Regions from separate parts of the Halomonas sp. HG01 genome, predicted to be linked through region 2. Evidence: predicted binding sites of a transcription regulator. Region 2 holds the regulator's gene; each other region holds the start of a gene.
What was found. The regulator FNR, encoded in region 2, switches genes on or off when oxygen is low (the NO sensors DNR and NnrR bind a similar motif). The targets are predictions, from matches to a motif close to TTGATNTANATCAA.
Positions count from the first base shown of each region.

Region 1 (5,343 bases), 360 kb from region 2:
GATGGGGTGCCACCACAGCGCCACGGCGCCGTTGGTGCCCACTTCGCTGGCCGGGCCGTTGACGTAGTTCCTGCGCAGGTACTCGTCGTCGCGCTCGAAGGTCTGCTCGTGCCAGTTGGTCAGACTGAAGGCCTCGCCGAAGGCCTCGAAGTCGTAGCCTAGCACCCAGCCGGCCATGTAGCCGTTCTCGCCGCTGTAGCTGTTGCCGTCGCTCTCGACCCAGGCCTTGCCGATGAACGGCTTGAACCACAGGCCGTTGGCGAAGGTGTGGCGATAGCCGAGGCCGGCGATGCGGTCCTGCTCCTCGCTGTCGAAGCCGTAGTCGCGGAAATCGTAGACGTGGAAGTACAGCGAGAAGGGGGTATCGCCGAGGTAGATGTGCGAGGTGACCTTGGCGGCGCTGCGGCGGTTGTCGCGGCCGTCTTCCTCGGACATGTCGTTCTGCGGGTTCTCGAAATCGTAGAAGCCGTAGAATTCACCCCAGTCGAAGCCGACGCCGCCCTCGAGCTCGAGGTAGAAGAAGTCGCCCTTGGCGGCGTTGCTCGCGGTGCGTGCCTCGGTGCCGTCGGACCAGTCGAGGTAGTTGATCGAGGCGTTGGCGAACGACCACTGGGGGGTGAAGGCCGAGGCGTCGTCGGAGGCGGCGGCGGGCAGGGCGGTGGCGCCCAGCAGCAGGCCGGCCAGTGAGACGCGGTGGCAGGGGGCGAGGGAAATCGGCATGGGGATGGCTTCTCTGAACGTTGTCGATGACGGTTGTTGTCGGGTGAGGTGCCTGGCACGCGGCCAGCCGTCGCTCACGTCGACGGGGAGATCATGCGCCCGGTCGTGAGGGGCGAACGGGATGGCGAGCGGCGAGCCTGTTATTTGAGTAACATGACAATGTTATTTTAATCACATTTGGCGCCGCAACCCTGCGAAGGGGGGTGGCGTCAACGCGGAGCACGAGTGCGGCGCCGGCCGCCTCGAGAGATGTGGGCAGCACCAGGAGAGGGATACGTTGAACGAACGAAGTGAAGGGCGGCTGATGCGCCTGCAGCATGCGCTGGGGCAGGGCGGCAGCCTGCGTCTGGCCGAGGCGGCGGCCCTGTGCGGGGTGTCGGAGATGACGATTCGACGCGACCTGGCGGGGTCCGACGGAAGCCTGGCGTTGATCGGCGGGCACCTGATGCTGGCCGGCGACCCGCGTCATGCCCCGGTCTACGACCTGGCCGTGCAGCGCGACCGCAACGCCGAGGCCAAGCGGCGGTTGTGCGAGCGGGCGCTGGCCACGCTGGAAGAGGGAGACACTCTGTTCATCGACTGCGGCACGACCCTTGCGCCGCTGGCGGCCAGCCTGCCCGACGACATGTCGCTGACGGTGGTGACCTATGCGCTGAACATCGCCGAGGCGGTCAGCAAGCGCCCGGGGGTGCGGTTGTGGCTGCTGGGTGGGGTCTATCATGCCTCGTCGCGTTCGTTCTCCAGCGACGACATGAGCGAGACGATCCGGGGCTTCGGGATCAACAAGGCGTTCCTGACCGCGGCCGGCGTGGACGAGCGCCAGGGGCTGAGCTGCTTCCACTTCCACGAGGTGGCGCCCAAGCAGGCGGCGATCGCCACCGCCCAGCGCAGGGTGCTGGTGGTGGATGCCAGCAAGCAGGGCATGGTGCGCCCGGCGCGCTTCGCCGGACTCGAGGAGGTGGATCAGGTGATCGCCGAGGAAGCGGGCGACGGCGACTGAGAGCGTCTCGAGACTTGCTCGTGGTCAAGGACGAGTGGCGGGAAGTTGCTATGTTGAGGGGGCGGGGAGCGTCCTCGCATTCACTCTCATCGCCTCGGAGGAGTTGCCATGCGCGCCGCAGATGTCATGACCCCACACGTGATCACCGTGTCGCCGAACAGCGAGGTGCGCGAGATTGCCAGCCTGCTGCTGGAGCACGGCATCAGCGCCGTGCCGGTGGTCGACGAGGACGAGCGGGTACTGGGCATCGTCAGCGAGGGCGACCTGATTCGCCGCGCGGAAGACGAGCGGCGCGACAAGGCCTGGTGGCTGCGCATGTTCGAGGTCAACGACCCCGGCGAGTACGTCAAGACCCATGGCCGCCTGGCCCACGAGATCATGACCCGCGAACCGGTCACCATCGATGAGGACAAGCCGGTTCACGAGATCGCGCGCCTGCTCGAGAAGCATCGCATCAAGCGGGTGCCGGTGGTGCGCGATGGCAGGCTGGTGGGCATCGTCAGCCGGGCCAATCTGCTGCGCGGTTTCTCGGTGGCGGAACCCCGTGCCGCGGCGAGCGTCGAAGACCGCGAGATCCGCGATGCGATTCTCCAGGAGGTGGAGCGTCATACCGGGGTGATGGTCGAGCGCCTCAACATCATCGTCAGCGAGGGTGAGATTCAGCTGTGGGGGCTGGTCGACAGCCAGGAGCAGCGTCTCGCCGTGCAGGTGGCGGCGGAGAACGCGCCCGGCGCCCGCTCGGTGGAGAACCACATCGGCTTCATGCCCCGGGGCATGGGCGGCTACTGAGGCCATTGATTCTACAGCGGTTGCTCTGACGGCGACCCGAACGTTCCCTTCCGCGCCGGCGTCATCGCCGGTGCGACACGCTGCGGCAAATCGTCCCTTTCCTCCTTTCCTCGTTTACTACACAATACGTTCCCCGCGGCCGGACCCTTTCTCGCGCGCCCCATAGCGGCGTTCGCGGGGGTTTGGCCATGAGTGAGCCGAGCCCTTTCCACGATGGTTAGCCTTTGCTGCGGTCATGGGTCAACCGGCGCAGGACAGGTCTCGGTTTTGTGTAGCGTGCTTGCTACAAGTCAGCAGGATTTATCCTGTCGCCAAGCCTGACGAGGTCGAAACATGAATCGAACTCCCCCCCTGCGCAAGCTCGGAGTCTTGCTGCTGGCGGTGTTGCCCCTGGTGCTGGCAGGGTGCAGCTCGGCGCTGCTGGACCCCAAGGGCCAGATCGGGGAAGAACAGCGAACCCTGATCCTCACGTCCTTCGGTCTGATGCAGATCGTGGTCATTCCCGTGATCGTGATGACGCTGCTCTTCGCCTGGCGCTATCGCCGCAGTAACCGCGAAGCCTCCTACCGCCCGGATTGGCACCATTCCAATCTGATCGAGGCGGTCGTGTGGTTCATTCCCTGTGTGATCATCGTGTTCCTGGCCGTGCTGACCTGGTACACCTCGCACAGCCTTGACCCGCACAAGCCCATCGAGCCGACCGCAGAGCAGCAAGAGCCGATCGAGATCCAGGCGGTATCGCTGGACTGGAAATGGCTGTTCATCTATCCCGAGCAGGGCATCGCCACCGTCAACGAGCTGGCCTTCCCCGCGGATACGCCGGTCCGCTTCCGCGTGTCTTCCGGCTCGGTCATGAACGCCTTCTTCATCCCGCGTCTGGGCAGTCAGATCTATGCCATGGCCGGCATGGACAACGACGTGCACCTGGTCGCCGATGAGCCGGGCGTCTATCCCGGTCGCTCCACCAACTACAGCGGTGCGGGCTTCTCCGGCATGACCTTCGACGCCCATGTGGGCTCCCAGGAAGACTTCGAGGCCTGGGTGGCCAAGGTCCGCGAGTCGTCCGAGTCCCTGACCTACCCGGCGGAATACAACGAACTCGCTGCGCCTTCCGAGGACAACGAGATCCAGTATTTCTCCGAGGTATCCCCCTCTCTCTACGAGAGCATCATCAAGAGCTTCCATGCCGGCGGCGATCACGAGCAGCGCATGGCCCAGTACGCCGACAGCTACGCCGATGGCTTCGGTCACGGCGGTCACGGCGGTGGTCATGGCGACGATCACGGCGATTCGGCCGAGTCTCACGGCACGCCCATGAGCGCGGAGGCAGCGGAGTAAATCATGTTCGGAAAACTCAGCCTAGAGGCGATCCCGACGCACGATCCCATCATCATGACGACCATTACCGGTATCGTCCTGGGTGGGCTCGCGCTGGTGGCCGCCATCACCTACTTCAAGAAGTGGGGCTATCTGTGGAACGAGTGGGTCACCTCCGTCGACCACAAGAAGCTCGGCATCATGTACTTCATCGTGGCGCTGGTGATGCTGCTGCGCGGCTTCGCCGATGCGATCATGATGCGCTCCCAGCTGGCGATGGCGTCGGCCGGGGCCGAGGGCTTCCTGCCGCCCTCGCACTATGACCAGATCTTCACTGCCCACGGCGTGATCATGATCTTCTTCGTCGCCATGCCCATGGTCATCGGCCTGATGAACCTGGTGGTGCCGTTGCAGATCGGCGCGCGCGACGTGGCCTTCCCGTTCCTGAACAACCTGAGCTTCTGGCTGTTCGCGGCGGGCGTGATCCTGGTCAACGTGTCGCTGTTCGCCGGTGAGTTCGCCAAGACCGGCTGGCTGGCGTATGCGCCACTATCGGGGCTCGACTACAGTCCTGGCGTCGGCGTGGATTACTGGATCTGGGCGTTGCAGATATCCGGTATCGGCACGACCCTGACCGGCATCAACTTCTTCGTCACCATCCTGAAGATGCGCACCAAGGGCATGACCCTGTTCCGCATGCCCATCTTCACCTGGACCTCGCTGTGCGCGAACGTCCTGATCATCGCCTCGTTCCCGATCCTGACCGCCACCATCGCGCTGCTGACGCTGGATCGCTACCTGGGGATGAACTTCTTCACCACCGATCTCGGTGGCAACATGATGATGTACGTCAACCTCATCTGGGCCTGGGGCCATCCTGAGGTGTACATCCTGATCCTGCCGGCCTTCGGCGTGTTCTCCGAGGTCATCGCGACCTTCGCACGCAAGCGTCTGTTCGGCTACGGCACCATGGTGTGGGCGACCGTCGCCATCACCGTGCTGTCGTTCATCGTCTGGCTGCACCACTTCTTCACCATGGGCGCGGGCGCCAACGTCAATGCCTTCTTCGGCATCATGACGATGATCATCGCCATCCCCACCGGCGTGAAGATCTTCAACTGGCTGTTCACCATGTACCGCGGCCGGATCGAGTTCACCTCGCCGGTGCTGTGGACCCTGGGCTTCATCATCACCTTCTCCCTGGGTGGCATGACCGGTGTGATGCTGTCCATTCCGGCGGCCAACTTCGTGCTGCACAACAGCCTGTTCGTCATCGCCCACTTCCACAACGTCATCATCGGCGGCGTGGTGTTCGGCATGCTGGCGGGCCTGACCTACTGGTTCCCGAAGGCCTTCGGCTTCACCCTCAACGAGAAGTGGGGCAAGCGTTCCTTCTGGTGCTGGCTGGTCGGCTTCTACATGGCCTTCGTGCCGCTGTACGTGCTGAGCTTCTTCGGTGCCGTGCGCCGCATGCAGTCCTACGAGAACGGTGACTGGCAGCCGCTGATGATCGTGGC
Region 1 covers NZ_CP022134.1:2,579,236-2,584,578, reverse strand. Annotated here, with positions in the region: gene UN84_RS12320 (outer membrane protein OmpK) at 1-720, opposite strand, end outside; gene UN84_RS12315 (DeoR family transcriptional regulator) at 998-1,720, shown strand; gene UN84_RS12310 (CBS domain-containing protein) at 1,829-2,509, shown strand; gene cyoA (ubiquinol oxidase subunit II) at 2,843-3,847, shown strand; gene cyoB (cytochrome o ubiquinol oxidase subunit I) at 3,851-5,343, shown strand, end outside.
Region 1: the regulator FNR is predicted to act here: its motif matches at 2,790-2,803, upstream of cyoA (ubiquinol oxidase subunit II).

Region 2 (5,343 bases):
TGGTCACCAAGACCGACCTGCTCGACGCCCTGGTGCTCGAGGGGCTCGGCCAGGAGACACCGCTGTCGTCGCTGGCCGGGGAGGAGCTGATCACCGCCCGGCCCGATCAGTACCTGTTCGAGGTGCTGGTGCTTATGACCCGCCGGCGCATCGAGCGGGTGGTGATCGTCGAGGACGAGGCGCCGGTGGGCGTGGTGGAGCTGACCGACGTGCTCAGCTACTTCTCCAGCCGCAGCCACGTGGTCAGCCTGCAGGTCGAGCAGGCCGGCGACCTGAAGCAGCTGGCCTCCGCCAGCCGCCGTACCGCCGAGCTCGCCGGTGCGCTGATGGCCCAGGGCGTGAAGCTGCGCTTCGCCATGGGGCTGCTGGCCGCGCTCAACGGTCGCATCATCCACAAGGCCTGGGACTTCTCGATGCCCGAGTCCCTGAGGCGCGACAGCTGCCTGATGGTGATGGGCAGCGAGGGGCGCGGCGAGCAGATGCTCAAGACCGACCAGGACAACGGCCTGATCCTCGACGACGACCTGGCGTGGCCGGACTGCATGGAGCGCATGGCCGAGTTCACCGAGACCCTGGTCTCGCTCGGCTACCCGCGCTGCCCCGGCAACATCATGGTCTCCAACCCGGACTGGGTGGGCACCGAGCGCCAGTGGAAGGCGCGCATCGCGCGCTGGGTCGAGGCCCGCGACGGCGACAGCCTGATGAAGCTGGCGATCATGCTCGACGCTCATGCGGTGGCCGGCAATCCGGCACTGCTCGAGCGGGTGAGGGAGACGCTGTTCGAGGCGGCCTCCCGTGACGAGCTGCTGCTCTCCTACTTCGCCCGGCCGGTGATGCGCTTCTCCACGCCGCTGACCCTGTTCGGCTCGCTGAAGAAGCCCCAGCACGGCATCGACATCAAGAAGGGCGGCATCTTTCCCATCGTGCATGGCGTGCGGGTCATGGCGCTGGAGCGCGGCATCCTCGCCACCGGCACCCTGGATCGCCTCGATGCCCTGGCCGCCGACGGGCGGCTCGAGGAGCGCTTCGCCGAAGACCTGGGGGAGGCGCTGTCGCTGTTCACCCAGCTGCGCCTCGAGCAGCAGCTGGCGCGGCTGGAGGGCGACGGCGGCGACGAGAGCGGCGAGCCAGACCGGGTCGTGGTCCAGTCGCTGTCGTCGCTGGAGCGTGACCTGCTGCGCGAGGCGCTGCACATCGTCAAGGACTTCAAGCAGCGGATTTCCCATCGTTATCACCTCGAATACACCTGAGGTGGCCGGCCGCCGCCTCTCGACACGACAAGGACATCGACATGCTCAAGACCCTGCGCCGCCTGGTCGACCGCCACCGCCACGCCCATGGCCAGTATGGCTGGCTGTTCCGCCCCTATACGGGGGAGGAGCTGGTGGCGCTGGCCGTGCAGTCGACCGGCGGCGACGTGCGCAGCGCCGAGCCGCTGGCGATCGCCGCGGTGCGCCTGCGCGGCGATCGGGTGCTGACCAGCGAGTCGCTGGAGCTGCGGCTGACGCGCCCGGAAGGCGTGGACGCCGAGGTGCTGCGGCGTCACGGCCTGCGCGGCATCGATCTCGACGACGGCGTGACGCTCGACCAGGCCCTGGCGCGGCTGCTCGACTTCGTCGGCAATCGCCCGCTGGTCGGCTGGCGGCTGGATCGCGACCTGGCGTTGCTGAACCGCCCGCTGCGCGCCCGATTCGGCTTCGACCTGCCCAATGCCGGCATCGACCTGGTCCAGCGTTACCAGCGTTACCATCATCATTCGCGGCTCGAGGTGGCACCGGCCTTCGAGCGGGTCGCCGCGCAGCTCGAGGTGCCGCTGATGGGGCGCCACAGCGTGCTGGGCACCGCCGTGACCACGGCCCTGATGCACCTGCGGCTGGACCGCGACGCGCTGCTCGAGCGCCGCAGCGGCTGAACGCGCGCCACGTCGCCAGCCTGGCGGCAGGGTGGTAGGATAGGCGCCCTTTCCCTTTCCCCGATTGCCCTGGCAGCGCCCCGACCATGCAAGATGCCGTGACCTTCGATCCCCGTCCCGCCGATGAGGCCGCTTCGGCCGAGCCGTCGACCCTGTCCGCCGAGGCGCCCGACGCCAAGGCCAAGCGCGAGTTCAACAAGCTGCAGAAGCGTCTGCGGCGCCAGGTCGGCAACGCCATCATCGACTTCGACATGATCCGCGAGGGCGACAAGGTGATGGTGTGCCTGTCCGGCGGCAAGGACAGCTACACCATGCTGGAGATCCTGCGGAATCTGCAGCGCAACGCGCCGGTGAACTTCTCGCTGGTGGCGGTGAACCTCGACCAGAAGCAGCCCGGCTTTCCCGAGCACGTGCTGCCCGAGTACCTGGACGGGCTCGGCGTCGATTACCATATCCTCGAGCGCGACACCTACTCGGTGGTCAAGGAGAAGACCCCGGAAGGCAAGACCACCTGCGCGCTGTGCTCGCGGCTGCGCCGCGGCTCCCTCTATGGCTATGCCGAGGAGATCGGTGCCACCAAGATCGCGCTCGGTCATCATCGCGAGGACATCCTCGAGACGCTGTTCCTCAACATGTTCTTCGGCGGCAGCCTCAAGTCGATGCCGCCCAAGCTGCTCTCCGACGACGGCAAGAACATCGTCATCCGCCCGCTGGCCTACTGCCGCGAGGCCGACATCGCCGAGTTCTCGGAGCGCATGGCCTTCCCGATCATCCCCTGCAACCTGTGCGGCTCGCAGCCGAACCTGCAGCGTCAGGTGGTCAAGGAGATGCTCGCCGAGTGGGAGGCCAAGCATCCCGGCCGTCTGGAAAGCATGTTCAAGGCGGTCACCAACGTCGCCCCCTCGCAGCTGGCCGACCGCGAGCTGTTCGACTTCGCCGGGCTGGAGGACAAGCAGGCGAAGATGCAGGCCGACCGCATCGATCTGCACCAGGAGCGATAAGCGGGAAGCTTGGAGCGCGGCACTTCGTGTCGGGAGAGGGAAGAACCTAACAAAGACCGCCCCCATGTGCTGCCGGCCATGGGGGCGGTGTGTTTTCCGGCTTCCCGCTCGCGGCGAAGGCGCGTCAGCGGCAGCCCTCTTCCTCGGCCAGCTTGGCCAGGGCGTCCAGGTCGAGGATGTTCACCTCGCGGCCGGAGACGGCCACCAGGCCCTGCTGCTGGAAGCGGCCCAGGATGCGGCTGACGGTTTCCACGGCCAGCCCCAGGTAGTTGCCGATGTCGGCCCGGGACATGGAGAGCCGGAAGCTGTAGGCGGAGTAGCCGCGGCGCCGGAAGCGGTCGGAGAGGCTGGCGAAGAAGGTGGCCAGCCGCTGGTCGGCGGTCTTGCGCGACAGCAGGCGCATCATGCGGCGGTCGTCGCGCATTTCCTTGCTCATGCTGCGGTAGAGCTGGGCGCGCAGCTCCGGCAGGCTTTCCGACAGGGCATCCAGGCGATCGAAGGGGATCTCGCACACGGTGGTGGTCTCGAGCGCGATGACCGAGCCGGGATAGGTCGACTCGTCGATGCCGTCCAGCCCCACCAGTTCGCTGGGCAGATAGAAGTTGGTCAGCTGATCCATGCCGCCGCCTTCGCTGGTGATCTGCTTGAGGCTGCCGGAGCGAACCGCATAGACGCTGGTGAAGGGGCTGCCCTGACGGAAAAGCGACTCGCCCTTCTTGAGCGGCGGACGGCGGCGGATGATGGCATCGAACTGATCGATGTCCTCGAGTTCGAGGGCCAGGGGCAGGCACAGGGAACTCAGGCTGCAGGTCCGGCAGCGGGTCTCGTGCAGCAGTGAGCGGCGCCTGCCGGCTGCGATATCGGGCATGCTGTCCTCCTTGATCGGGGCTTGCCTTCCCCATTATGGCGGATAGCACCCGCCCGGGCATAGCATCCCTTAGCCGTGTCCCGCGCCCGAACGGCGGCAGCGCGACCAGTGCCCCGATGCGGTGGCCAGTCGCCCCTCATCCAGCGCCGCGGCATAGTCCTCGGCCGAGCCGGCGTTGCAGGCCACGGCGTCGGGCAGCCGCGAGATGGCACCGGGGCCAAGCCCCAGCCGGTCGCGGGCCTGCTCGCGTCGCGTCTGCGCCCGGGCGTCCTCCAGCGCGGCGCCGTGGCGGGCGTAGAACCCGCCTCCCAGCGACCGATAGCCGTTTCCGGCCAGGCGGTCCTCGATCCGAGCCAGCAGTGTCGCCGGCAGCGTCGACTCGCCTTCCTGCCAGGCGGGGTCCGGGCGCAGCGAGAGGCGTGGCGGCGTCATGGCCATCAGCGTGGCGAGCGCCGCGGCGGCCTCCTGCTCGGGCGTCGCCGGCGGCACGATCAGCACCAGGTTCAGCGAGTGCCAGCCCATGCGGACGCTCTCGTCGAGCAGCGGCTCGATGCGTGACTGCAGCCGCGTCAGGGCTTCCGGGCGGTCGGCCCTCGGCAGGCGCATGACCAGCTTCAGGCGGTTGAAGCCCAGTGCCTCCAGATGGCGCAGGGTGAGAAGATCCGTGGCACGGGGATCGAGTTCGACGGTGAAGTCGCGCCAATGTCCCGATTCGAAGGGAAAGCGCGAGGCCAGCCGATCGACCAGCCCGCTCATCCGCGACAGGCTCAGCCAGGGGGGCAGGCTGCCGCCCCAGTGCAGGGCCTCGATCCGTCGATCGGGGGCGAGGCAGCGTCGCACCAGCACCATCTCGCGATCCAGTCGGGCCAGGTCGACTTCGAACGGGTCCATGCCCTTGGCGTGATCGACGCGCGCGTCGCCATCGTGGCGCAGCGGCAGGCGCAGATGCAGCGACAGGGGACGGGCGTCGGCGTTGCTGGCGGCCAGCGCCGCGGCGTAGTCGTCGGCGCCGAAGTCGGAAGGAGCGGTGACGGGCATGGCAGGATTCCGGGAGTGCATGCCATCAGGCTAGCGGTCGCGGAAGCGGGCGGTGTTGCGCTGGGTCAAGCGCGACGGCGAAAGCGGTTCAGTGCTGCCCGGCGTGGCCGGCCTCGTGGGGCATCGCGCCCGGCCACAGCCCCCACAGCTGCCACAGGGCGAAGCCGATGATCGTCAGTGCCGCCAGGGTGCGGGTGGCCGGGTGGCGGATCAGGCCGCCCAGCCGACGCGCGGCCAGGCCGGTGGCCAGCAGCGCCGGCAGGGTGCCGAGTCCGAAGGCGCCCATCAGCGCCGCGCCGCGCAGCGGATCGGCGCTGGCCAGGCTCCAGGTCAGCATCGAGTAGACCAGTCCGCAGGGCAGCCAGCCCCAGACGGCGCCCAGGGCCATCGCCTGGGGCACCGTCACGACCGGCATCAGTCGCCGTCCGAGGGGCTCCAGGCGGCGCCACAGGCGCTTGCCGAGGGCCTCCAGCCTCAGCAGCCCCTTCCACCAGTCGGCGATGTAGAGCGCCATCAGGATCAGC
Region 2 covers NZ_CP022134.1:2,940,702-2,946,044, reverse strand. Annotated here, with positions in the region: gene UN84_RS14015 (putative nucleotidyltransferase substrate binding domain-containing protein) at 1-1,250, shown strand, start outside; gene UN84_RS14010 (DNA polymerase III subunit epsilon) at 1,292-1,912, shown strand; gene ttcA (tRNA 2-thiocytidine(32) synthetase TtcA) at 1,999-2,913, shown strand; gene fnr (fumarate/nitrate reduction transcriptional regulator Fnr) at 3,038-3,781, opposite strand; gene UN84_RS13995 (hypothetical protein) at 3,851-4,819, opposite strand; gene UN84_RS13990 (sulfite exporter TauE/SafE family protein) at 4,908-5,343, opposite strand, start outside.

Region 3 (5,343 bases), 1.2 Mb from region 2:
GTGCTGGTGCCGCCACTGCTCAAGCTGATGAACCACCTGAAGCTCGACCGTCGCGCCGTGGCCTGCGTGATCACCTTCGGTATCACCGCACCGTACATGCTGCTGCCGGTAGGCTTCGGCTCGATCTTTCTCCACGACATCCTGCTGACCAACCTCAACGACAACGGCCTCGACGTGACCGCCGCCATGGTGCCCACGGCGATGATCGTGCCGATCGGCGGCATGGCGATCGGCCTGGTCGTGGCGATCCTGTTCAGCTATCGCGGCAAGCGCAGCTACGAAGACCGCGACCTGGCCCACGGCGACGAGACACCCGCCGAGGCCGCCGGCCACCTCAAGCCCTGGCAGATCGCCGTGCTCGGCCTGTCGCTGGTCGGCACCGTGGTGGTACAGCTGGTCAGCGGTTCCATGGTGCTCGGCGGCCTGTTCGGCTTCGCCGTACTCTCCGTCAGCGGCGTGTTCCACTGGCACGAGCAGGACGACATCTTCACCGAAGGCATGCGCATGATGGCGCTGGTCGGCTTCATCATGATCGCGGCCGCCGGCTTCGCCAGCGTCATGCAGGCCAGCGGCCAGGTCGAGAGCCTGGTGGAAAGCTCCACCGCCCTGATCGGCGACCACAAGGGCTTGGCCGCCCTGGTCATGCTGCTGGTGGGCCTGTTCATCACCATGGGCATCGGCTCGTCGTTCTCGACCATCCCGATCATCGCCTCGATCTACGTGCCGCTGGCGATCGGCTTCGGCTTCTCGCCGATGGCCACCATCGCCCTGGTCGGCACCGCCGCCGCCCTGGGCGACGCCGGCTCACCGGCCTCGGACTCCACCCTCGGCCCGACCGCCGGCCTCAACGCCGACGGCCAGCACGACCACATCTGGGACAGCGTGGTGCCGACCTTCCTGCACTACAATATCCCGCTGATCGGCTTCGGCTGGCTCGCCGCCATGATGCTCTGAACCCGGGCGGTGCCCGGGAGCGGCAAGCCGAAAGCTTGAAGCTAAAAGACACAACAGCCCCGCCGGCATATACCGGCGGGGCTGTTGTATTTCATGCCGGCCATCCGGCCAACAGGGGGATTAGCCTCGAACGCAGCAGGCCTTGCCCTTCTTCCCGCTCCCACACGGGCAGGGATCGTTGCGCCCCGGCTTGAGCCGGGTCACCGAGGGCTCGCCGTCCACGTAGACCCAGCGGCCCGCCTCGCGCCGAAAGCGCGACCGCTCCTCCAGAGCGCCCCAGCGGCGCCCCTCACGGAAGGTGGCGCGAAAGTGCACCCTGCCGGTATCGCCGTCCTCGCCGTGATCGAGGATCTCGAGGTGCACCCACTGGGTCGGATCGTCGTCCGGCAAGGCCGTCGGACGCGTCTCGGGCGCCCAGCTCTCCAGCAGATAGTCGTTCAGGCCCAGGGCGAAGGCGCTGTAGCGCGAGCGCATCAGCGCCTCGGGCGTCGGCGCCGGCTCTCCGTCATGGTAGCGGCCACAGCAGGCCGTAAGCGGCAGGCCAGTGCCGCAGGGGCAGGGTTCGGCGTCTTTCATGGCATTGATCCAGGTCAAGGGGTGAACCGGACATGATAGCGAATCGTGTCCGCCACTTGCCGCCTCCGCTGCGCTGCAGCATTCTCATCACACGCCCTCGCCACGGAGGCCAAGGCATGGACGTCGCCTATCACTCCCCGACCACATCCTGGCACGCCCTGAGTGCCGAAGAGGCCCTCGATCGCCAACAGAGCCATCCGCGCGGCCTGACCGACGAGGCCGTCGCCGAGCGCCAGCGACGCTTCGGTCCCAACCGCCTGCCCCAGGCACGCCCTCGCTCCGCCTGGCGCAGGCTGGCGTCACAGTTCGCGAACCTGCTGATCGTCATTCTGATCGTCGCGGCCCTCGGCAGCCTGGCCCTTGGCGCCATCGTGGATGCCATTGCCATCCTCTCCGTGGTCGCCATCATCGCACTGGTCGGCTACGTCCAGGAAGGCCGTGCCGAGCAGGCGCTGGCCCGCATTCGCGACCTGCTCGCCCCAAGCGCCCAGGTACTGCGCGGCGGCCGCCGCCAGGAAGTGCCTGCCGAGGCACTGGTGCCGGGAGACATCGTCCTGCTGGAGAGCGGCGATCGAGTGCCTGCCGACCTGCGCCTGCTGGAGGCACGTCGGCTGCGACACCAGGAGGCCACACTGACCGGCGAGTCGTTACCCGTGGACAAGGGCACCGCAGCGGTGGCGGAAAACGCCGAGCTCGGCGATCGCAGCAGCATGGCCTATGCCGGCACCCTGGTGGCGCAGGGCAGCGCCCGGGGGCTGGTGGTGGCGATCGGAGCGGACACCGAACTCGGCCGCATCTCCGCGCTGCTGGGCAGGGTCGAGCCACTGCGCACGCCGCTGCTGCGCCAGCTCGACCGCGCCGGACGGGTACTGGCAACGCTGATCCTGGCATGCGCGATCGCCACGGCGCTGGTCGGCGTGCTGCTGCACGGGAGTCCCTGGCCGACGATGTTCATGGCCGCGGTAGGCCTCGCGGTCGCGGCCATCCCGGAGGGGCTGCCGGCCATCGTCACCATCGGCCTGGCGCTGGGAGTTCAGGCCATGGCCCGCTCGCGAGCCATCATCCGCCGTCTTCCCGCGGTGGAGACCCTGGGGTCAGTATCGACGATCTGCTCGGACAAGACCGGCACCCTGACCCGCAACGAGATGACCGCCCAGGCGATCTGGCTGCCCGAAGGCGAGTTTCACCTCGACGGCATCGGCTTCGCCCCCGAGGGCGCATTCCACCGCGTCGACGACGGCAAGACCAGCCCGGCCCCGCTCGACCTCGATGACCAGCATGCCCTGCGTCACTTCCTGAACGTCGGCGTACTGTGCAACGACGCCGAGCTGGTCCACGAAGACGAGACATGGCGCATCCATGGCGACCCTACCGAGGGGGCGCTGGTGGTGGCCGCCGCCAAGGCCGGCCTGCCGGTGGTGCAGACGCGCCGTCATCATATCCGACACGACGCCATCCCCTTCGACGCCGGACGTCAGTACATGGCCACCCTCCACGACATGGAAGGGAGTCCCCGCCTGCTGGTCAAGGGCGCGCCGGACAGGCTGCTGGCGATGTGTCACCGGGTGCGCACCGACCGGGGCGAGGACTCACTGGAACTTTCTCTCTGGGAGCAACGCCTCCATGCCCTGTCCGACAGGGGCCTGCGTGTGCTGGCCCTGGCCGAGAAACCGCTGTCCTCACGCCTGAAGCTGACCGACGAGCACGCCGAGTCGGAACTGGTACTGCTGGGTCTGGTGGGCATGCTCGACCCGCCCCGGGAGGAAGCCATCGCCGCGGTGGCCGAGTGCCGGGCCGCGGGCATTCGTCCGGTCATGATCACCGGCGACCACGGCGTCACCGCGCGCGCCATCGCCGAGCGGCTGGGCTTCGCCAACACGGGCCGGGTGATCAGCGGCCACGAGATCGAGAGCATGTCCGAGGCGGCGCTGATCGACAGCGTCATGACGGTAGACGTCTTCGCAAGAGCCACCCCCGAGCACAAGCTACGGCTGATCGAGGCCCTGCAGTCATGCGGTGAGGTCTGCGCGATGACCGGCGATGGCGTCAACGACGGCCCGGCCCTCAAGCGCGCCGACGTGGGCGTAGCCATGGGGCGACAGGGCACGGCGGCGGCTCAGGAGGCCGCGGAGATGGTCCTGGCCGACGACAACTTCGCCACCATCGTCGCCGCCATCCGCGAGGGCCGTAAGGTCTACGACAACATCCGCAAGACCATCACCTTCCTGCTGCCCACCAACGGCGCCCAGGGCCTGGCCATCATGGTCGCGGTGCTGTGCGGGGCGCTGCTGCCGGTGAGCCCGCTCCAGGCGCTGTGGGTCAACATGGCCGTGGCGGTGACCCTGGGCCTCGCCCTGGCCTTCGAACCCGGCGAACACGACCTGATGCGACGCCCACCAAGGAAACCGGACGCCGCCCTGCTGGACCTCTTCCTGCTGTGGCGGGTGATCTTCGTCTCGACGCTGCTGCTGCTGGCCACCTATGGCATTTTCACCTGGATCCACGACATGCAAGGCGGCGCGCTCGAGCAGGCCAGATCCGGTGCGGTCAACATGCTGGTCGCGGGCTCCGCCGCCTACCTGGTCAACAGCCGCTACCTGATCCAGGGGGTGCTCTCATGGCGGGGCCTGTTCGGCAGTCGTCCGGTATGGGTGGCCATCGGCCTGATTGCCGTCATCCAGCTGGCCTGGACCTACGTGCCCGTCCTGCAACGCCTGTTCGGCGCCGCAGGCCTGGCGCCGATGCACTGGGTCGTGATCCTGGCCACTGCGCTGGCCGTACTGCTGATCGTCGAGGGGGAAAAGGCGCTGTGGCGCCGTCGAGCCTGACCCCGGGGACGACTCAGCTTCGCCGCTTGGTCCGTGCGCTGGCTTGGGCCGACCACGGATCCTCCGGCCAGGGATGCTTGGGATAGCGACCGCGCATGTCCTTGCGCACCTCGGCGTAGCCGTTGGCCCAGAAGCTCGTCAGGTCTGCGGTGACCTGCAGCAGGCGCCGCGCCGGCGACAGCAGATGCAGCAGCGGCGCGACCCGGCCGTCGACCAGACGCGGCGCGGCCTCCCAGCCGAACACCTCCTGCAGCTTCACCGCCAGCACCGGCGTCTCGCCGCGATAGTCCAGCGCCACCCGCGAGCCGCTGGGCACCGTCAGGTGGGTCGGCGCCAGGGCGTCGATCCGTGCCGACTGGCCGCCGGCCAGGCCGTCTCTGAGGATGCGCGCGAACGGCAGCGCCTCGACCTCGTCGAGGCGCGACAGCCCGGCCAGGTAGGGGCCGAGCCAGGCGTCCAGGTCGTCGAGCAGCGCCTCGTCGGACCAGTCCGGCCAGTCGTCGCCCAGGGTGCGGCGCAGCAGCGCGACCCGGGCGCGCAGCTGCTCGGTGGCCTCGTCGAACGGCAACCCGCGCCGGCGTACCGCCTCGAGCAGCGCCTGCTGGGCGGCCTCCGGCGGCAGCGACGTCAGTGGCCGGCGCTCGAGCACCACGGCACCGAGCCCACGGCGGCGTTCGCCGACCAGCCGCCCGCGCTCGTCGGACCATTCGAGATGATCGCGCCACTGGCCGGCCTCGGGATGCAGCGCCGTCAGCCGCGCCTCGTCCAGAGCCGCGGCGCGGAAGATCCGCCCGCCGCCGCCCTCGCCGTCCAGGGCCACCGCCACCAGCAGCTCGGCGTGGGCCAGCGGGTGCGACTCGGGCAGCGTGCCCTGCCCGCCGCCGGCCAGCCGGAAGCGCCCCGGCGAGAGCCGCTGGGCGATGCGCTCGGGCCAGGCCAGCGCCAGCAGCTCGCCGAGCGCCTCGAACCGCGGCGACGACAGCCG
Region 3 covers NZ_CP022134.1:1,777,327-1,782,669, forward strand. Annotated here, with positions in the region: gene UN84_RS08410 (Na+/H+ antiporter family protein) at 1-954, shown strand, start outside; gene UN84_RS08415 (YchJ family protein) at 1,075-1,530, opposite strand; gene UN84_RS08420 (cation-translocating P-type ATPase) at 1,647-4,358, shown strand; gene hrpB (ATP-dependent helicase HrpB) at 4,372-5,343, opposite strand, start outside.
Region 3: the regulator FNR is predicted to act here: its motif matches at 1,535-1,548, upstream of UN84_RS08420 (cation-translocating P-type ATPase).

Region 4 (5,343 bases), 1.1 Mb from region 2:
CTGGCCAGCGACGAGACCGGCCACCTCGTGGTGCGCTGACCCCGCCCCACCCCAGGCCCTCTTGTGTGCCGGCGCCGGCGCCCTATCATGGTGGGTGTCTTCCGCCTGGAGCTCCCATGACGTCAACCGCTTCTTCCCTGCTGGTGATCTACACCGGTGGCACGTTCGGCATGGTGGACAGTCCCTACGGACTGATCCCCGGCCACGACATCGAGTCGCGCCTGCGTCGCACCCTGGCGACCCTGCCCCCGGCGCGCCAGGCCGGACTGGCCGACTTCCGACTCATCGCCACGCCGACGCCCATCGACTCGAGCGCCGCCACCCCCGCGGACTGGCAGCGCCTGGCCGGGCTGATCGCCGAACACTACGCCGACCATGCCGGCATTGTGGTGATCCACGGCACCGATACTCTGGCCTGGACCGCCGCCAGCCTGGCCTATCAGCTGCAGGGGCTGGACCGCCCGGTGGTGATCACCGGCGCCATGCAGCCGCTGGAAGCGCCCGGCAGCGATGCGCTGACCAACGTCGAGGCGGCGCTGCGCTTCGCCGCCGATCCGCGGCTGCAGGAGGTGGCGATCTGCTTCGCCGGCCGCCTGCTGCGCGGTGCACGCAGCCGCAAGTGGCAGGCTCGCGAGGCCGACGCCTTCGTCAGCCCCAACCACCCGCCGCTCGGCGAATGGGTCGACGACGACGCCGTGCTCTACCCCGGCCGCGGCCTGGAGCGTGCCCAGCGCGGCGCGCCACGCTTCGAACTGCCCGACTATGCGCCGCTGGCCGCCGGCGCGGTGCCGCGCATCGTGCTGTGGCCGGGGCTCGCCGCCTGGCAGCTCGAGGCCTGGCTGCTGGACGATCGCGTCAAGGGCGCGCTGTTGGAGGTCTGGGGCGGCGGCAACGTGCCCGACGATCCGCGCCTGGCCGGCGTACTGGCCCAGGCCGTCGGCGAGGGCAAGCTGCTCGCCGCCATCAGCCAGTGCCCCCACGGGGCGGTGGCCATCGGCCACTACGCCGCCGGTCAGGCGCTGTCCGATGCCGGCGTGCTGTCCGGCGACGACATGACGCCGGAAGCCGCCGTGGCCAAGCTGGTCCACCTGCTGGCCCAGCCGCTCCCCGATGAGGAACGGCGCCGGCGCTTCCTGACCCCGCTGGTCGGCGAGCGTGCCGCCCCCTGAGGCGGAACGGGGGACCGAGCGTTGAAGACGCCTCGACCGCACCATCGCCATGACGGGGCCCGAACGGCTAGAGTGGAGACACACGTCCGCCCGCACAGGTGCCCTGCCATGGAACATCCCGATCATCCGTTCAGCGAACTCTTCGAACAGCTCGGCCTGGCCTCGGAGCCGGCGGCCATCCAGCGCTTCATCGAGCGCCACTCGCCGCTGCCCGAGAACGTGGAACTGCCCGACGCGCCTTGCTGGAACGAAGGCCAGGCGGAGTTCCTGCGCGAGGCGCTCGAAGCCGACGCCGACTGGGCCGAGGTGGTCGACCATCTCAATGCCTCGCTGCGCAAGGGCTGACCAGGCAGCGCCGGAAAGTGCCTGGAACAAAGCAAAGCCACCAAACGAGAACGCCGCCCGGATGGGCGGCGTTCTCGCTTTCGGATCACGCTATAGTCTGGCCGCGACGCGGTCGAGAATCTGCTGGCTGACGCGATTGACCAACGGTGTCACCGCGCGCTTGACCGCCTTTTCGACCAGCCGGTTATGAATCTCGTACTCCAGGGTCAGCGCCACCTCGGTGCCTTCGGGCACCGGCGTCAGCCGATAGCGGCCTCGGTTCCACACCCCGCTGAGCGATTCCCAGGCCAGCACCTCGGGCGGCTGATGCTCGGTGATCGCCACCTCGAAGGTCCAGTCCATGCGCACCGCGTGCACGTGCCAGCGATAGCGCCCCTCGCCCAGCGGCTCGATGCGCTCGATCAGGTCCGAATAGTCGACGAAGTCCTCGACCCGCTCGAGCAGGGCGAAGACACGCTCGGGCGGCGCCTCGAGAATGGCGCGATGTTCGATGGTGGCCATGCCGGTTCCTTGTGCTGGGGGCCTGTGCTGCCGTGTCAGCTTCACCGAAGGTCCCGGGTGGTGTCCAGCCCGGCACGGCCTCAGGCGAGGTCGCGCATCAGCAGGCCATACGCGAGACGCTCTGGCGCGATGGCGTCGCCCGGCACGGGGATGCGCACCACGTGACCCGATCCCGGGGCCACGCCCACCGCTTCGCCGCGCTTGTTCTCGATGCGTTCGAGGGCGAAACGGCGGTTGCCGCCAGGCAGCATCAGCTCCATGCCGTCACCGACCTCGAAGCGGTTCTTGACGTCGACCTCCAGCACGCCGAGGTCGGGATCGTAACCCAGCACCTCGCCGACGTACTGCTGGTGCACGCCCATCGAGTGGCCCTGCTCGTAGTTCTGGTACAGGTCGTGGACATGGCGGCGATAGAAGCCTTCGGTGTAGCCACGGTTGGCCAGGTTCTCGAGTTCGTCCATCAGGCGCATGTCGAAGGCTCGACCGGCCACGGCATCGTCGATGGCGCGACGATAGACCTGGGCGGTGCGCGCCACATAGTAGGGTGACTTGGTGCGCCCCTCGATCTTCAGCGAGGCCACGCCCATCTCGGCAAGCCTCGGGACGTGCTGAACGGCGCGCAGGTCCTTGGAGTTCATGATGTAGGTGCCGTGCTCATCCTCATGGACCGGCATCAGCTCGCCCGGGCGCGAGCGGTCCTCGATCAGCGCCGTGAGCGTGTCCTGGCCCTCCCTGCCACCGGCGGAGGCGATCATGCCGCCGTCCTGCCTCCTGTCTTGACCCGGTGTCCAGATGCCGCTGGCGTCGTGGGCGGCATTGGCCGGCACCAGGTCGCCGGTCTCGTCCTCGGCGGCCGTCACCTTGCGGTACTTCCAGCGGCAGGCGTTGGTGCAGGTGCCCTGGTTCGGGTCGCGGCGGTTAAAGTACCCGGAGAGCAGGCAGCGCCCGGAGTAGGCGATGCACAGCGCGCCGTGCACGAAGGTCTCGATCTCGAGGTCGGGGCACTCGGCGCGGATCTGGCCGATCTCCTGCAGCGACAGCTCGCGGGACAGGATGATGCGGCGGATGCCCTGCTGCTGCCAGAACGTCGCCGCCGCATAGTTGACGACGTTGGACTGCACCGACAGGTGGATCACCTGATCGGGCCAGCGCTCGCGAATCATCATGATCAGCCCGGGATCCGACATGATCAGGGCGTCGGGACCGGCCTCGATCACCGGCTCCATGTCGCGCAGGTAGGTCCTGAGCTTGCTGTTGTGCGGCGCGGTGTTGGAGGCCACATAGAACGCCTTGCCCCGCTCGTGGGCATAGGCGATGCCCTCGTGCAGGTTGTCGACTCTGAAATCGTTGTTGCGCACGCGCAGCGAGTAGCGCGGCTGCCCGGCATAAACCGCATCGGCGCCGTAGGCGAAGGCGTAGCGCATGTTCTTGACGGTGCCGGCGGGCGACAGCAGTTCGGGGGCTTCCATGAGGCTCACATCACCGGCGGCAAAGGGGCGAAGTCTAGCAACGTCGCCTGTCCACGCTGAATGACATGGATCAGCGTCCTTGGCGCCTGTCCCGTTGGTCAAGTACACTGTGCGCCCCTGCCGGACCGGACCCCGGCCAAGGTCCCGCCGCGCCCGTGACGCGCGCCGGGCAGACAAATTCTCCGCCCCACAGGTATCCCATGTCAGAATCCGCCGCACCGGCCACCGTGGTGATCTACTCCGGTGGCATGGACTCCTTTACCGTGCTGCATCGCGCCCTGCGCGAAGGCCGCGAGGTCCACGCCCTGTCCTTCGACTACGGCCAGCGTCATGCCCGCGAGCTCGCGGTCGCCCGCGAGGTCTGCCGCGAGCTGGGCGTGCCCCACCAGGTGGTCGACATCACCGCCATCCATGGCCTGATCGACGCCTCGGCGCTCACCGACTCCAGCCAGGAGCTGCCCGACGCCGACTACGCCGAGGCCAACCTCAAGGCCACCGTGGTCCCCAACCGCAACATGATCCTGCTGTCGCTGGCGATCGCCAAGGCGGTCAACATCGGCGCCGATCGGGTCGACTACGGCGCCCATGGCGGCGATCACGTGCTCTACCCGGACTGCCGCCCCGAGTTCGTCGAGGCCATGAACGACGTCGCCGGCATCGCCAACTTCGAGCCGGTGACCCTGCACGCGCCCTACCTGCGCGCCGGCAAGGACGAGATCCTCGCCGAGGGCCTGGCCATGGGGCTCGACTACGCCAGGACCTGGACCTGCTACCGTGGTGAAGCCCTGGCCTGCGGCCGCTGCGGCAGCTGCCGCGAACGGCTTTCGGCCTTCGCCGCCAACGGCGCCGTCGACCCCATCGCTTATGACACCACCGGCGACGAGGCCGACGTCTCTTCACAGCGGCCCGATGCCGCCGCCGACGCCGCCGAAGGGTCCGACCATGTATAGCGTCAAGGAAGCCTTCTACTCGCTGCAGGGCGAAGGCGGCCAGGCCGGACGCGCCAGCGTGTTCTGCCGCTTCAGCGGCTGCAACCTGTGGTCCGGGCGCGAGGCCGATCGCGCCGCCGCGGCCTGCCGCTTCTGCGATACCGACATCCGCGGCACCGACGGCCAGCACGGCGGACGCTTCCATGATGCCGAGGCCCTGGTCGATCATCTGACCGCGCTGTGGCCGGATGCCCCGGGCACCGCCACGCCCCAGGTGATCTTCACCGGCGGCGAGCCGCTGTTGCAGCTCGACGAGCCCCTGATCGCCGCCATGCACGAGCGCGGCTTCGACGTCGCCGTGGAGACCAACGGCACCCTGCCGGCCCCGCCGGGCATCGACTGGCTGTGCGTCAGCCCCAAGGGCGAGAGCGTGCTGGCCCAGACCTCCGGCGACGAGCTCAAGCTGGTCTATCCGCAGAGCGACGCCCCGCCCGAGCGCTTCACCGACCTGGACTTCCATCATTTCTTCCTTCAGCCGATGGACACCGCAGCGGTCGGCGGCGGTGACGTCACGGCCGAGACCGTGGCCTACTGCCTGAGCCATCCGCAGTGGCGGCTCTCACTGCAGACCCACAAGATCACGGGGATCGACTGATGACGCTGTTCGTCAACCGCCTCACCCATCTCGACGCCTCCCTGTGGTGCCCCGAACGCGGGCTGATCGGCGCCAGCTGGCGGGTCGACGCCGAACTCGACGGCGAGCTCGGCGAGGACGGCATGCTGTTCGACTTCGGCGAGGTCAAGCCGTGGATCAAGTCGCGCATCGACCAGGGCCCCGATCACACCCTGCTGGTGCCCACCGAGGCGCCCGGCATCAGCGTCCATGAGTGCGCCGAGGGCGTGTGCGTGCGCGCCGAGTCGCCCTACCCG
Region 4 covers NZ_CP022134.1:1,808,656-1,813,998, forward strand. Annotated here, with positions in the region: gene UN84_RS08520 (MFS transporter) at 1-39, shown strand, start outside; gene UN84_RS08525 (asparaginase) at 117-1,169, shown strand; gene UN84_RS08530 (DUF2789 domain-containing protein) at 1,278-1,514, shown strand; gene UN84_RS08535 (SRPBCC family protein) at 1,605-2,015, opposite strand; gene trhP (prephenate-dependent tRNA uridine(34) hydroxylase TrhP) at 2,096-3,484, opposite strand; gene queC (7-cyano-7-deazaguanine synthase QueC) at 3,685-4,434, shown strand; gene queE (7-carboxy-7-deazaguanine synthase) at 4,427-5,068, shown strand; gene UN84_RS08555 (6-carboxytetrahydropterin synthase) at 5,068-5,343, shown strand, end outside.
Region 4: the regulator FNR is predicted to act here: its motif matches at 3,545-3,558, upstream of trhP (prephenate-dependent tRNA uridine(34) hydroxylase TrhP).